4 regions of the Paenibacillus sp. sgz302115 genome follow, and region 1 is predicted to be linked to each of the others. Evidence: riboswitches for the same ligand, from Rfam matches in the RefSeq annotation. Region 1 holds a riboswitch; each other region holds the start of a gene.
What was found. A riboswitch is a leader RNA that binds a small molecule or an ion and turns the genes downstream of it on or off. The one in region 1 is predicted to bind cyclic di-GMP.

Region 1 (3,924 bases):
TGTCTGCGTTGGTGTTGGTGTCGGCGTCGGCGTTGGTGTTGGTGTTGGTGTTGGCGTTGGTGTCGGCGTTGGCGTCGGCGTCGGCGTTGGTGTCGGCTCCGGCGTTGGTGTCGGCGTTGGTGTTGGTGTCGGCGTTGGCGTCGGCGTCGGCGTTGGTGTCGGCTCCGGCGTTGGTGTCGGCGTTGGTGTTGGTGTCGGCGTCGGCGTTGGTGTTGGCGTCGGCTCCGGCGTTGGCGTTGGCGTTGGTGTCGGCGTTGGCGTTGGTGTCGGCGTCGGCGTTGGTGTTGGTGTTGGTGTTGGCGTCGGTTTTGGCGTCGGTGTCGGTTTCGGCGTCGGCGTCGGTTTTGGCGTCGGCGGTGGTGTCGGCGTCGATGTTGGTGTTGGCGTCGGCGTCGGCGTCGGTTTTGGTGTTGGTGTTGGTGTTGGCGTTGGTGTCGGCGTCGGCGTTGGTGTCGGCGTCGGCGTTGGCGTCGCCGTCGGTTTTGGCGTTGCCGTTGGTTTTGGCGTTTCCGTCGGTTTTGGCGTTTCCGTCGGTTTTGGCGTCGGCGTCGGTTTTGGCGTCGGCGTTGGTTTTGGCGTCGGCGTTGGTTTTGGCGTCGGCGTCGGTTTTGGCGTCGGCGTTGGTTTTGGTGTCGGCGTCGGTTTCGGCGTTGCCGTCGGTTTTGGCGTTTCCGTTGGTTTTGGCGTCGCCGTCGGTTTTGGCGTCGGCGTTGGTGTTGACGTCGGTGTTGGCGTCGGCGTCGGTTTTGGCGTTTCCGTTGGCGTCGGCGTCGGTTTTGGCGTCGCCGTCGGCGTCGGCGTCGGTGTTGGTGTCGGTGTCGGTGTCGGCGTCGGTGTCGGCGTTGGTGTCGGTGTCGGCGTTGGTGTTGGCGTCGCCGTCGGTGTCGGCGTCGGCGTCGGCGTCGGTTTTGGCGTCGGCGTTGGTGTTGGCGTCGGTGTCGGTGTCGCACTCGGTGTTGGTGTTGGCGTTAAAGGTGGTTCCGTTCCCTGGTACGGATAATGGTGCATCTGCACATGTCCGTTGAACGATTTTGCAATGAGTGTGCCGTGCAGTTCCGCATAATCATAGTACACTTCGGCCCGTGGCGCTAATATAGTGCCATTAATGGTTGTGTTGCCAATTTTCAAATCAGTGGCTTCATAAAAATTAAATAATACCTTATTGGGATTGCTCCCATCAATTTGAAAGCTCGGGATTTTCACTGAGGTCCCGCTTACATTGATAACAACCGTTGCATTCCCCGTTATATTGAACACCATATTATTGGTCGCTGCCCAATCGGCTGCAGTCATATTTATAACATTGTAGGGCTTTGGGGCATTGATGGTTATTTTTCCATAATCCCTGACAAAGGGCTGTGTCTGCGGCAATGCGGCCAGCTCGCTCGAACGCCCGATCAAAAACTGCTCCTCCGCTGCGAAATCAATCGGTGTATCTTTTCGCGAGCCCCCCTGAAGTGTAGTGCTTGAATCAGCCGTTAGAGTACCACCGTATACAGTTGTTCCATGAACAGTCCCATTCGAAAAAGTAATGTTCTTGCCGGCGATAAGCACGTCTCCGCCCGGGGCATCCTTGGATACACCGTACCCCTGCAAAGTAATATTCCCTGCGGCCGCGAGCCTTCCATGAATCTGATCGTATGACTGCGTAAAATCCCCAAAGATAAAAGCATTAAAATTGCCGGCTACCCCCAAAACCGGTGTAGGAGTATAGGGCATACTGGCCGCTGCTTTAACCTCCCATCCCCCAGTAATCACACTGCCTACTGTCAGCATTCCTGCCAATAGCAGAGCTGCCGTCTTTTGCATTTTTTTCTTCAATCGCATGCACCTCCTATTAATTACTCTATGATTTCAAGAAAAAACTATAACAACAAAAAGACCGCCAAGAAGGGTTAGCTTCACGGCGGCCGGACAATCATAACCTGTCTAGCAGGCTTTAGATTCCTGACTTTGCGTCCCGTTCTTTCGAACGGTTTGCGTTTTACATGATCGTATGATTTTTTTAAATTTCAGATAGTCTATGATATTTGTTACTTTCGACCTAATGTCAGTTTAGCCGCTCCACCTCCATATTGTCAATCTATTCCTTTTTATTTTTTTGGAAGCTTGGATGAGAAAATCCGCTGCAAACCGCCATGCATAAGGATTAACCAGCTTGATCCAGTCTGAAACAGTGTTCAACAACGGCGTATCCGGTAGCTTCTTCTGCTTCATGTAATCTTCTCGTTATTCGAAACCACTAATTTTCATTATTAAAATTTAGTCTTTTTGAACTATTTGTCGAACATTGCTGCGTGAAGTCCAACCATCCTTATAATGCAAAAAAACTGTCGCCGAAAGTTACCGGCAGCAGTTTTTCAAAAGATAAAAATTTATATGTTTTACCCCATAAATTATCCTTATCTTTCTGGAGAAACGGAAGCCGTTTCTTCTTGTCGACATCTATGTATGCTATATGCGCTATCGTGTCCAGGCAATGCGGATATAGCGGGTTTGCATTTTATAACAGTTGCATCCAGCCAATCATGGACACCCAAAGCGGAATACTCAGGAGCAAACCGAATACCAAACCACGGCGGAGACTTCCTTCATGAATCATCACAATTCTCCTTTTGAGGTGCTTTATTTTTTCAAGCTTCAATCTTTAATATTTCAATTTTAATATAAAATAATTCTTCTGATTTTATTGTGAAATTTATCACATTTATCGACTTGTTTTAAAATACTATTGATTATTTTTTGAAGGCCGGGTTACAATGCGAATATACGTTCTCTTTATGAGGTGATGAATCCCATGCATAGGGTGGAGAGTACAGACAATACGCTGGTCAAATCTTATATTATGCTGCCGCTGATTATATCGGCTTTTGAGCGCGATGCTGCCATTCTGTCCAAGGAGCTGCGCACCCCCGCCCCCTACATAGAGGTTCTTAATACAGCCGCGAATGCGGCAACCGCTGATCTGCGTGATGTGCGTGCTGAAATGAGAACACGGGGCGTCAAGGTCTACGAACAACTACGGCGGGAGGACGGTATGGAGGTCAAATTTGTCTGCCGGGGGTATCATGAGCGGATGCTGCTGCTGGACCATATCATTGCCACTCAGGCCACGATCCATATGCGCAAATACCTGAAGCTGGATATCTCCAGTTCCCGGATGCGAAGCAGCTAAATGCCTTATTTTCTCACAAAAAAAGGCCCCGCCATAAAAGCCGGCAAGACCATAAGTGGATAACAATCACATTAATACCTTCCAATAGCCCAGCGAGCCAAGAATAACAATCAGCGCTACAGGATATAGAATTTTTCGGCTCACCTTGTCCTTAAACGTAAAAAACAAGCAAAGCATACAAAGCCACGCAATAAGAAGACTTCCCATTCCTTATGCATACGCCCTTTCCTGTGTATCCGGATTAGCTCCTGGCGCAAGACTGCGCTTCAAAACATATATACTAAGATTACCCGCGAGCTAACCCAATCATACCACTAAACAGCTTGGATAGCTCCCCAAAGAGAATACTACTCCCTCTCCGGGACAGGGTGCTCCCAGAAACTCAGCCGTCCTTTAGCAGGTATGGGGTCAGCAAGCAAATCTGCACCTTCCAGCTTCCAGGCAAACCGCCCTTCAGCATAATCGCCAAAAATATATTCATTGCCGCCCGGCCAACCCTCCCCGGCATTCTCAGGAGTCACCTCATGGCACTCGGTAAGGCGGCATGTGGCGATAATGGCTCCGGCGGGCAGATTGTCAGCGGTGAATCCGTGCCGGGCCAATACCGATTTATACGGCTCTTGTCTGCACACGGACTTGTCTATGCCCATCCCGGCATGAATAGCCAGTTCACCGCGATAAGATGTTCTCCATGAACGGGTTTCGAATTGCTTTTCTCCAAGAGCGGCCAATGTCGCCCAGGGCTGCCG
Region 2 (3,924 bases), on a different contig from region 1:
TCCTGATACTTCTCTTCGAACAAAACTTGCTTCGGAAATATTTAATTAAGCAGAAACAGTTGAAATGATCTCCAGGTTTTCAAGTCCTGCCTTGCGGCCCAGACGGGCAAGCTGCATTTTGAGGATCGGGTTATTTTCCAGAGTAAGGCTCACTTTATCAAATCCGTCAGCCTTGAACATTACGAAGCAGCTTTCCAGCAAAGGCACAACATCAGGAGCGGTTACATTCAGCTTTCTGCAGTCAATGTCAAGTGCATATTCAGCAGGTGTAATTGGATTGATGGTTTGCTGATAAGCCTGGATTGACTTAAGGCCATCGTCGTTTGAGAAAGTACCTTCCAGTTCAATTTTAATGACCTTTTTAACAGAATCGGTGTTCAAAATAAATTTTCCCATTTGCTGATCTCTCCTAAGTAATTAAATTGTGTGAAGCATAAGTATTAAAATTCAAAAAAACTTATATTTATATGTCGAAAATCGACATTAAAACCTTTGTTTTGGGATATTTTCCCTTTAAATATAACCATAATTTTAACTATAATGCAAGAATAAAGTCGAATATTGTATAATTTTGTCGCAAAAGAACTTATTTGATTTCCTCCAGCGTGTCGAGCAGCACATTAAAGGCCGAAATGACTCTTGGAGCGCCGATAACCGGCACCAGATGCAGCAGAATGCCCTTAATCTGCTCCACGGTCATTCCCACACGGAGCGCCATCACGTAATGGACTCCCAACTGCTCGTACTGTCCCATCGTAATCAGCGAGGATATGACGGCGATTTCCTTCCAATCAGAACCGATAGCAGTACGCTGGAAAATATCGCCGTAGGCATTGCCCATAATAAACTCAGCCAATTCGGGAAAATGCTCTTTAACCGGAGCCAGCGCCTTGGCGCCATAATCGCCGGACAGATTGGAGAAATGCTCAAAACCACTGTTGATATTGTTCTTCACGAAAGACGCCCCCTATAGTGTGATGGTGCAGATGGTTCTTCTTAGTTGAGATTCAAGGTACGGTGGGCCGTAGGAGGCACTTCGTCACGGTCGGTCAACAGCTCAATGACAGCGACACGGTTCGATGCAACTGCTTCATTCAGCGCTGAAGTAAACTGTTCTGCAGTTTCGCATCTATAGCCCGTAGCGCCCAGCGATTCGGCGAATTTTACCGCATCCACTGGAACCTCAAAGAGGGTGCCGTCAATCCGGCCTGTAGTTTTTTGCATACCCTTCAATGCCATGTCGAGCTGCATATTGTTCACCACGATAAAGATGACCGGAATATTCTTGCACACGGCGGTGTTGATTTCTGTTCCGAGCATCATAAAGCAGCCATCGCCGGTAATGCAGACAATGGTTTCCTCAGGAGAGGCCACCTTAGCGCCTATAGACATGCCAATTGAATTGCCCATGCAGGCAAAGTAGGCGTCAAAGACAAAGCTGCCAGGTTTCTTCACGTTGTACCATTTCACGGCATTGAAGCCATGGCTGCCGTCATCAACAAAGAGGGTGTTATTATAAGGGAGCTGTTCGCTCAGTGTGCTCATTACCGAAGCGAGAGAAAGCTTGGACAATACAGGCAGCTCTTCTGTATAACGCGGGGATGTCTCCGGTTCACGTGCCGGAATGCTGCTGGTATCGATATTCTGCAGGTAGAACGCCAGATTATCACGCAAATCGCCGCTGACAGAGATGGTAGGAGAGTTTAATATTTTCCCGACAAACGTAGGGTCGACATCAAATTGAATCAAGGTTTGCGGATGGTTCTCCGCCTTGAGATTGCAGATTGTCATATCGCTCAGCCGCGAACCGAGCACGATGAACAAATCGCTGCGGTTCAATAAATCTTCGCCATGCTTGCAGCCGCCGACACCGATTGGACCGTGATACAGCGGATGATCCCAGGCAATAGCGCCTTTGCCCCCTGGAGAAGTCACAACAGGAATATTGAACGTCTCTGCGAGCTGAACCAGCTCTTTATGCGCTCCGGAGCGGTTGACGCCTTTGCCGGCAATGATGAGGGGATGGCTGGATTGATTGATAGCCGTGATTACCCGCTCGAAATTACTGTGGCTGATCAGACTTTCCCGTTCAGGGATCACAATCCGGCACTCTTCAAGGAGTTCTGTCTGCACATCAAAAGGGATGCACAGGTGGACAGGACCACGTTTACCGCTTAAAGCCGTCGAAATGGCATGATTAAATATGGTGCTGAAATGATCTCCGCGTTCAACCAGCTTGCTGAAAAGAGTTGCGGGTCTGAACATATCCGCCAGATCGGCAAGATAGTTCGAAGAATCCTGGCACTGGGGAATCCCCAGCTCTTTGATGGATTGATGGCCGGTAATGAACAGCACAGGAAGGTTGTTCGCCTTGGCATGCGCTGCAGCGGTAAGCAGATTGGTTCCGCCTGGACCGGAGGTGCCGAAGGCCACTCCAAGGCCGCCGGTTTTTAGAGCATAACCTGCGGCTTCGAACCCGGAACTGGATTCATGTCTTCCGGGAATAAACTCAATGCCATGATCAACCATCTTCAGAACTACAGGACAAATAGACTTGCCGATTATGCCAAAAGAATGTGTTACACCGAGGTTTCGTAGTGCCTGAGCCATATAATCTGCGACTGTTTTCAGAAAATCCACCCCACCCAATGTTATTATTTATTTAGCTTAAATAGAAAACCTGCACTCAGAAGGAGCACAGGCAGCTGCTAAATAACCAGGTTGAACGAGAGAAACATAATACAGACGTTCCGGTTCTTGAGCAACCTGGCTGTCATGGTCCCGGGAAAGCATGAGACTGTAGATCCATGGCTTTGCGTCATTCCCTTTCGGAGAATTTTGCCAATATATTTTTATTAATGAAATAAAGCATAATTTTACTTTACAATATATTCCTAGCGCTGCTTTTGTCAATATATTTGATCAAATAAGCTCGAAATTTGACGAATATAACGATTAACGACATTTATTGATTTGCATGTCAAGTGAATATTAATGCAGGAAATAAAATAATAAAGTCCCAGGTGAAAAAGTCCTAAAATGCAAACGGGATTTGAAATGCCGGACCATGGTGCTATTGATAGTTATTACGGAGGATGGCCGGAACTGTGGGAGTGCTTAGACTTCCAGTTGCCAATCATAATCGTACAAGCATTCCTTGCGGCATTATCGTCCTTTGGATTCATTTTTCAAGCTCAGCTTATACAGATATAAATGCAAATTGAAAATATCATTTTATACTGCGAAAATTCAGTGTTTGGTGAATATTACATCAAGAAAATTGTAAACACAAAAAAACTGCCGCATGAGCATTTTTTGCTCAAGCGGCAGCATTGCAGGGGATGCCTAAAATTTGAAAATATGGATTGTTTTTTGCAACTGGAATACAGCTTGGGTCATCTTTTCTGTCTCTTCGGCAACGGACTTGAGGGCATTGATCTGTTCGTTCATAGATGCGGAGACCTCTTCGGTGCCTGCGGCTGTCTGCTCGGTAATTGCGGAGATATTTTCGATGGCCCCGGAAATTCTGAGCGCACTCTCCAGCATAAGGTCGCTTTCAGCAGAGAATGAAGCGATTTGCTCGGTTATGTATTGAACGCTTTGCACAATTTGAGCGAAAATATTAGCCGTTTCAATGATCATTTCATTCTGTACCTGAACGACTTCCTCGTTGATGGCAATATGCTCAATCGCCTGCTTGATGTCGCTCTCAATGCTGCGCACCAGACTGAACACCTCTTTGGTTGAGGAGGTGGATTCCTCGGCAAGCTTACGGACCTCCTGGGCCACCACAGCGAATCCCCGGCCATGTTCGCCTGCACGGGCGGCTTCAATGGAAGCGTTGAGCGACAGCAGGTTCGTCTGCTCGGCGATTTCCGTTATCGTCTTGGTGATCATCGTGATGCCGCGGGCATTTTGTGAGAG
Region 3 (3,924 bases), on a different contig from region 1:
CATATTATACAGCATAAAGGTTTAGCCCCATATATGCGATAACATACTTTGTAAAAAGCCGTAGCGTAAACTTAACAAGTTCGTAAAAATTAGTGCTCTCCAGCCCTATTTTGCGGTGCTATAATGAAAACGTCTGAAAAAGAGTTTCATTTTTCTTTACAATTCCGAAATTTTCTTAATATTCCGAAAGAAGATGACGTCCATGAACGAAGGCTTACAGGACCGCCTGGAGAAATTCGGCCTGTCTTTATATGTGATACGTGTTACAGTGGCTGCCTCACTTTCCTGGCTCACCGTAAATACCCTCTATCACGACAGCTACTTATATTTCGCCCCGCTGGCCGCGATTCTGATTACGCAGGGGAGCGTCAAGGCCTCCTTTGAAAAGGGCGTTTACCGCATGACCGGCGTTGTGCTCGGCGGAATCGTCAGCATGATTGTGGGCCGCTTCTTCCATGTTAGCGCACTCTCCATTCTGCTGATGCTGCTGATCGGGATCGGGGTTGCCACAGCGTGCCGGATCAATATTCAGGCCATCTCCCAGGTCGGCGTAACTTCTGTTCTGGCACTTACCTTCTATAATGGTCATTATATCGAGTGGCGTGTAGCCGAAACGCTGATTGGAGTAGCAATTGCTCTGATCATCAATATGATTATCGTTCCGCCCAAGGGGTTCGTCAAGGTAAAAAGCTTGGCACTGGAAGCAAGCCTGCTGCTGGCAGATGCCTTGAGCGGCCAGGCGGATGGCGGAAGGGAATCAGCTCAGGCTTCAGACGCGCTGGGACGCTCCGCAACACTGCTGGGCAAGAGTGAACAGCAGCAGAAGGAGCTTCATTTTACTATTACCCATTATCAGTGCCGCAGCGAGCTGCGCGGACTATCACAGGCAACCAGGCATCTCAAGAAAATTCATTCCTATGTAAAAGAAATCCGCACAGACATCACGCTGCTGCCTTCGCATTATGCCGCAGCCGATTGGATGGCTGCGGTCGTAACAGCCACCGCAGACTGCATCGCCCTCTATGGCTCCAAGACCTTGTCGGATGCCGAATGCCAGCGTTCACTTCCCGAAGCGCTGCACAAGGCCCGCGATCTTCAGCTCTCCTGTTTCTCCGAACTGCAGGGGCAATGCTCCCTGACCACCCTGCGCGATCTGGGTGCGGTCTTCTCCCACCTGAACCGGGTGCTGGAAGAAATTGAGCAGGCTGACTATCTGGTGATGTCGGCCGCACCGGTGAAAGCCAAGTCTGAAGCCGCACAAGCCGTGCGTTTCACACAAAAGGGACTCTCCCACAAGCTGTAAGCTTAGGGAGCGTCCTTTTTTTCTTTTCCCCCCAGCTTCCTCCACCCTCCTAATTTATGTCAATAAATCAACAATTATCTGCATTTTTCATAATTTATGTCCGGATTCTATTATTTCAGTTGAAAAATAGCTACTTTAGTACTAGAATTAATGTTGTTTGAAGAAGTTATTTTTGAACTCAATACCAGTATTGACCACTTTTGTCGATAACAGTCGATTTAGTTTGCCTCATGTTGAGTGTATATCATTGATCTATTCCTAAAAGCAAACTGCCCGAAAGGACAGGACGCAAAGCTATGGGCTTAAGAATGCATCAACACTGCATTTATGGTCGCCAGGCTGCCAATAGAGACACCATCAGGTCGGCTTCACGGCTCCATGATGTTCTTTTCTGTACAGATGACATTGATTATACGAAAAGCGAGGTTACACGAATGGCGCAGCATATTATGGAACGGTCACGGTATGAGTTCTTTGCTTCCATGCTGCTTGGGAGGCCCGATCTCCTGAAACTTTACTCTGTGGATGCTCAGGCATTTACCGGGACAGACAGAGATAAGAACGGTGTCATCATCATCCAGAACAACGAAATTTTTATCACCTCACCTCTGCCTGGCGGCAAGCCGGCTGTAATCTCCGCTCTCCATCCTGTAATCTTGAAGATAAACCAGCAGACAATAACAGCTCCAACTCAAGTCACCGCCTGCGATCAAATAAGCTGGGATATTTGCGAGAAGCCGCAATACCAGATTACCGTATCCGATGACAAGCTCAAAGTATACTTTACACTTTACCGTGCTGAAAAGTACGCCTGGAACCTGGTCAACACCCCTGCCTCAGCCAATGTTACTGTGCGGGCCGAACTGAACCGTGATGTGGTGCTGTCCACACTTTCAATAGAACAGATTATAGCCGGCTTTGAGAAAAGCCCCCTCATAGGCAATCTTAACATTCCGGCACTTTACGAAGAGCTGAATAACCCTACATATCTTCCTGTATGCATTGCCGAAGGCAAAGCTCCCGTTCCCGGCACGGATGCCAGTCTCGAGCTGCTGTTCCCGGAGAACCTGGCGAATGAATTCAACCGGGGAGAGCAGACGGCAAAAGAAACCGGACACCAAGGATCACCCGCTATCCGGGAAGGTGAGGTGTTCGCCCGGAAACTGCCTCCGCAGGAGGGGTTGCCTGGCTTTGACGTGTTCGGATATGTGCTGCCGCCACCGCCGCCGCAGGACATTACACTTATAGCCGGAGCATATGCATCGCTGCAGCCAAGCGGTGAGATTACTGCCCAACGTAATGGCAGACCGCGCATAACGGGAAGCGGAAGCTTCGTCAAAACCATTGATTTTCCCGAAGCTCATATTATCCCTGAGGATGGCGAGCCTGCGGCCGGCACAATTATGTTCCCCGGTGATGTGGTTGTGCTCAGAGACATAGAACAACATACAGTGATTGAAGCGTTGGGAAACGTCTACATATATGGTAATGTTATTGGTTCTACAATCACTGCGACGGGCAGCATTTTGGTCCGGGGGAAGGTTGTGGACAGCGGGCTGTATGCAGGGGCGTTCGGTGTAATCCACAACCGCCTGTGCAGCTTCTCCAAGCTGCTCATGCAAGAGGTCGGCGGGCTTAGAGAAGCTGCCCGGATGCTGGCGGAGACCGTCGAGTCGGTGCAGCGAACCGTGAAATACGGACTGGTCGTCTTGCTCCTGCTGGAGAATAAATACAACCACCTTCCAGCTATGATCAGTAATCTGCAAGAGCTGCTTGCCGGGATGAGCCCTGCCTATCCGCAGGATACCGAACCGCTTAAGCGCATGCTGGATATTTTCCTGCATCCCGGCCGATTTACCAGATTCTTTACGGATAACGTGCTGAGTTCCTTCGAGAAGCTGCTCATGGATTTCTATGACGGAATCGCCTTTTTGCAGGAAGAGAACGTTCGTATTGATATTGCCGGGTCTCATGGCAGCATCATCAAATCCGGCGGCAATCTGCATATTCACGAGGAAGGCATTACGAAGAGCAAGCTGTTCTCCTCCGGCAATATTTATTTCGAGCGGCAAGATTCGGCCTGCGAGTACTCTACCGTGGAAGCAACAGGAGATATCACCGCACAGAGAGTTGGCCAGGATTCGGCTTCTGCATCCGCGCTGCTGGCAGGCGGGAAAATTACAGTCCGCAGAATCTGCAACACCTCAGTAACCGTTGGCGAATATTCTGCAGCGATTACTGCACCGGAGGAGGGGCTTGAGTTCACAGCAGAAAGCCTGCAGCAGAGAAATCAGGCCGACACAGCTTCCCCTGCCGCTGATTGACAAGGCCGCTTTTTCAATATGTGTGGAGGTATTTATAATGAATAATTCATGGTTTACCGTTCAGCAAATTGATGAAGCCACCTTCGCAATTAGTGAATACGGGCATTGGGAGAAGGTGCATTCCTTTCTGCTGCTGGGGCAGGAGAAGGCAGCGCTGATCGACACCGGACTCGGAATCGGCAATATCAGAACCATCACCGACACCTTGACCCGTCTGCCAGTTGAGGTTCTTACAACACATGTACATACGGACCATATTGGGAGTCACGGGGAATTTGAGCGGATTTTTGTTCATGA
Region 4 (3,924 bases), on a different contig from region 1:
TCGTCCTGAGCCAGGATCAAACTCTCCAATAAGGTTATTGAAAAGAGCGATTCGCTCATTTTGAAACATCTGACGAGAATTTGCATTCTCAATTTTGGAAGTCACTTGCGTGATTTCCGATACTCACTCGTTGTTCAGTTTTCAAAGATCAAGCTCGTTGTTGGCGACGATATTCTCGTCAGCAGCAACTCTTATAATATATCACATTGATTTCAGAAACGCAACAGTTTTTTTCGAAACAACTTATTCAGCTATTTCTTATTAACTTTTGCCGCGCTCTAACAACGCTTAATCATAATACCTCATAACCCTATGAAAAAGCAACCCCTATAAACAAAGAAAAATAACCCACTTAATATTTAAGCGGGTTATCTATGAATTAGGCTAGATTATGAAAACAACTGCTTGTTCTTAGTAGAACTTAGCTGCAGTATATTTGCTTGCATCTTTAGTCAATCCTGCTGTCTGGCTGTTCTTCGCCAATCCTGCATCTACAGTCGTATCAATAATTACCCATTTACCATTAAGGAAGACTTCGTTCCAAGCATGATAGGTAGTAACGTAGCTTGAGTTCCCCATAACCAGCTTAGTAGGGATGCCTTCACTGCGAAGCATGGTAGCAAACAATGAAGCGTAATCGTAGCAGATTCCCTTTTTGGTGAGGAGTGTATTGTCATTGTTAGGGATGTAATCTGTTGAAACATTGGAGGCCAAGGTGTAGTCGTATTTTACGTTAGACACAATATAGTTGTATATCGCTTTTACCTTTGCTTCATCAGTTGTCAGACCTTGCGTTAGTTGCTTAGCCTTCAGAACTGTTGTATCGGAAGAACTCCATTTCACGTTCTGTACGGAGCCCAGATATACGGCATTTGCATTGCTCAGACTGAGATCTACGGTTTCGGAAGAAATCACTTTGTATTTGTTGCCGGTGGTGTTCTCAAGTACAGATACTTTATAAGAACCATTACCTTGCTGCAGCGGGAACGTTTCGGTTTGTCTGGAGGCATAAAGGTTGTAAGTGTAGCTGTTGTTGTCTTTGGTGATCATAAGCTTGACACGCTTGTCCTTAGGGACGGCATAGGATACCGAGATAACACCCTGATCCAATTGCGCTGTATTCAACCAGCCGGTGTCCGTGCTTGCGGCTTCAGCAGATCCTGCTTGAACGGAAGTAGCAACTACAAACAATGTTAGTAATGTAAAAAAGAATTTCTTCATGGATAAAACTCCTTTCGGTAGCTGGCTGCCATCCTTACGGGAAGGCCCTTTAGCTTTGCGTCCCTATCTTTCGATAGGTTTGCCGTTATCGTGTTTAGCTTTTATAGTTATATAGTACCATATCTATCTCTATATTCAAGACCCAAATCACTAGATTCTCACTATTTTTAGTTGAATTTTTATATAACTAGCTTAGCATGCACGATCAGCCGGTGGGTTGGATTGACCAATGGATCGCATGTAATCAGGGTGAGTATTTTGTCATCGTTATGCCCATTTAGCACGGAAATGTCTGTAGGCTCCACGATAGAGATATCATAAACGACGTATTTGAAATCCTGCTCGCTTGTTTTGACGGAAATGGTGTCACCGATCTCAACTTCATTCAATCTATTGAAGAGTCTCCCCGTTGTTCTTGATCTGTGGGCTGCAATTGCGGCATTGCCAACCTCGCCGATCGGAGCTGTCTCCTTCATATGGGCGGCGGCGTGCTTCATGTTGGCTTTGGTTGCCCCTTCAAGGATAGGCAGCTTCAGGTCGATTTTGTCAATTTGGATAATTCCGATGATCTTGCCGCCTACCTGGATGTCCGGAGCTGGCGATTCAGTTGCTTCAGCCTGTTCATTCGTGGATGATTCCTCTGACAGCAGCTTGGTGACTGCCGCATAGGGCTTGCTCAGGTCTGACCCTGACGGCGGAGCGGGCGTAACTTCACTATAGGCCTGTTCGGCTTCTTCCAGCAGCTTCTGCTGCTCCCAATCGTTGTACCACTCGTTCGCTTTTGGATACAGCATGATAAGAATCCCCGCAAGTATAAGCAGAAAAGAGAACTTACGCATGAACATCACCTCCGTTTAGTTATGATAACCTCAGAATACCCATTTGCGGCTTCCAAAAAAATTGATAATTACGGTCACGAAGGTGACCAGCACTTTGGCAATCAGCACCTGTACACCAAAACGGTCCGTCAGCAAGTGCATCAGCAGCACCGAGATCCCCAGCACAGCCAGGTTAAGCACAATAAACCTCACAAGCTGCATCCGGTCAAAGCTTTCCTTGCTTCCCCTGTCCTGGTCACGGAAGGTCACTTTTTTATTCCAAAAAAAGCTGTTGGCTGTACCTGCACTATACGAAATAATCTGCGCCGGCGTGTTCATCATTCCAAGGGAATGCAGCAGTGTAAATACCGCAAAATCAATCAGTGTGTTCAGCAGGCCTACTGCATTGAATTTTAAAAACTGGATGAATCCCGCGTTCAGCTTTTTATCTGACATAATCCTTTTCCTTCCGCTTGTCCAGGCTCTCTATGTCAGCCTCTGTATTGTAGCCCCTGGTCTCACGCACGATATACAGCGGTCTGTCCTTCGATTCATCATAAATCCGCCCGATGTATTCCCCAATCACACCAAGGAGCATCAGGACAATACCGTTAAACAGCAAATTCACGCCCACAATAGAGGCCCAGCCGGGGACGGTCCAAGAGGTGAACACCTTCTGGAACAAAACAAAAAACAAATAAAGAAAGCTGGAGAACGATAGAAAAAAGCCGACGTATGACGCAATTTTTAGTGGTTTATGCGAAAAGGAGGTGATGCCGTCCAGCGCAAACCGGATCATTTTCTTCAAAGGGTACTTGGTTTCACCTGCAAAACGCTCCTCACGCACATATTCCACCATCGTCTGCCGGAAGCCTACCCAGCTCACCAACCCTCTGACATAACGGTTCTTCTCCTTCAAGCCACGCATTACATCACACACTTTGCGGTCGATCAAGCGGAAATCCCCTGTATCCGTGGGAATATCCACACTGGTCATGCTGCTGAGCAGACGGTAGAACATCTTGGCGGTTGCTTTTTTGAAAAAAGTCTCTCCGTGGCGTTTGAGCCGCTTGGCGTAGACTACCTCGTAGCCCTCTTTCCACTTCGTGATCATCTGCAAAATGACCTCAGGCGGATCCTGCAGATCCGCATCAATCACCACAACCGCATCGCCTTCAGCATAATCCATCCCCGCCGTTATCGCTACCTGATGCCCGAAGTTACGCGAGAAGTCGATCAGCTTGACATGCTCGTCACGGCTGCTGACCTCATGCATAATCTCGACTGTCCGGTCCCGGCTCCCGTCATTGACGAAGACCAGTTCGTAGGAATCGCCGCATTCGTCCATTACCTTTTTGAGACGCTCGTACGTATGCTGAATGACTTCCTCCTCATTGAACATGGGGACAATTACACTGTATCTGGCTTTCACTGTCGTTCCTCCTAATTTTTTGTGAGCTTGTGCTAACTGAATCGCCGGCTAGAATACCCAAGAAGGGAACCAGCGCAGCATCACCTTCACGTAGTCTTCGCTAACCTGCATACCTGACAATACAGGGTAAAACATTACAAAGAGCAGCGCCGCAACAGCGACATATGCATACCGCCAGGTTTTTGCCTGGGGGTACTTACTGTCAAGCAGCTTCAAGATATAGACGATTGCCAGAATCATGAACGGCACCATTGCGAAATAATGGTAAAGGAATGTCTCGCGCGGTACCAGCATCCAAGGCACATACTGGGAGAGGAAGCCGATCCAGATCATGTACAGGCTCTTGTCTTTACGCTTCACTGTCAACCAAAGCGAGGCCAGCAAGGCGAAGATTCCTGTCCACCAAATCAGTGGATTCCCCATAGTAACGATGCTGCTCACCTGTCCTTGCGG

Region 2: it holds a riboswitch for cyclic di-GMP, as region 1 does, so the genes downstream of both, AC0LWN_RS19695 (thiamine pyrophosphate-binding protein) here and AC0LWN_RS29715 (choice-of-anchor A family protein) in region 1, are expected to answer to the same signal.
Region 3: it holds a riboswitch for cyclic di-GMP, as region 1 does, so the genes downstream of both, AC0LWN_RS12335 (flagellar assembly protein A) here and AC0LWN_RS29715 (choice-of-anchor A family protein) in region 1, are expected to answer to the same signal.
Region 4: it holds a riboswitch for cyclic di-GMP, as region 1 does, so the genes downstream of both, AC0LWN_RS32390 (transglutaminase-like domain-containing protein) here and AC0LWN_RS29715 (choice-of-anchor A family protein) in region 1, are expected to answer to the same signal.

Annotation. Positions count from the first base shown of each region.
Region 1 is NZ_JBVYOK010000029.1:58,678-62,601, reverse strand. It holds partial or broken gene AC0LWN_RS29715 (choice-of-anchor A family protein) at 1-1,821, opposite strand, end outside; cyclic di-GMP riboswitch class I at 1,903-1,992, opposite strand; gene AC0LWN_RS29710 (YhjD family protein) at 2,798-3,175, shown strand; gene AC0LWN_RS29705 (ASCH domain-containing protein) at 3,523-3,924, opposite strand, start outside.
Region 2 is NZ_JBVYOK010000011.1:7,982-11,905, reverse strand. It holds gene AC0LWN_RS19705 (hypothetical protein) at 46-396, opposite strand; gene AC0LWN_RS19700 (carboxymuconolactone decarboxylase family protein) at 587-955, opposite strand; gene AC0LWN_RS19695 (thiamine pyrophosphate-binding protein) at 997-2,640, opposite strand; cyclic di-GMP riboswitch class I at 2,758-2,853, opposite strand; gene AC0LWN_RS19690 (methyl-accepting chemotaxis protein) at 3,346-3,924, opposite strand, start outside.
Region 3 is NZ_JBVYOK010000005.1:82,616-86,539, forward strand. It holds gene AC0LWN_RS12330 (FUSC family protein) at 203-1,303, shown strand; cyclic di-GMP riboswitch class I at 1,557-1,650, shown strand; gene AC0LWN_RS12335 (flagellar assembly protein A) at 1,738-3,627, shown strand; gene AC0LWN_RS12340 (MBL fold metallo-hydrolase) at 3,665-3,924, shown strand, end outside.
Region 4 is NZ_JBVYOK010000044.1:51-3,974, forward strand. It holds partial or broken rRNA gene AC0LWN_RS32385 (16S ribosomal RNA) at 1-32, opposite strand, end outside; gene AC0LWN_RS32390 (transglutaminase-like domain-containing protein) at 412-1,221, opposite strand; cyclic di-GMP riboswitch class I at 1,235-1,315, opposite strand; gene AC0LWN_RS32395 (class D sortase) at 1,401-2,060, opposite strand; gene AC0LWN_RS32400 (GtrA family protein) at 2,091-2,495, opposite strand; gene AC0LWN_RS32405 (glycosyltransferase family 2 protein) at 2,485-3,471, opposite strand; gene AC0LWN_RS32410 (phospholipid carrier-dependent glycosyltransferase) at 3,520-3,924, opposite strand, start outside.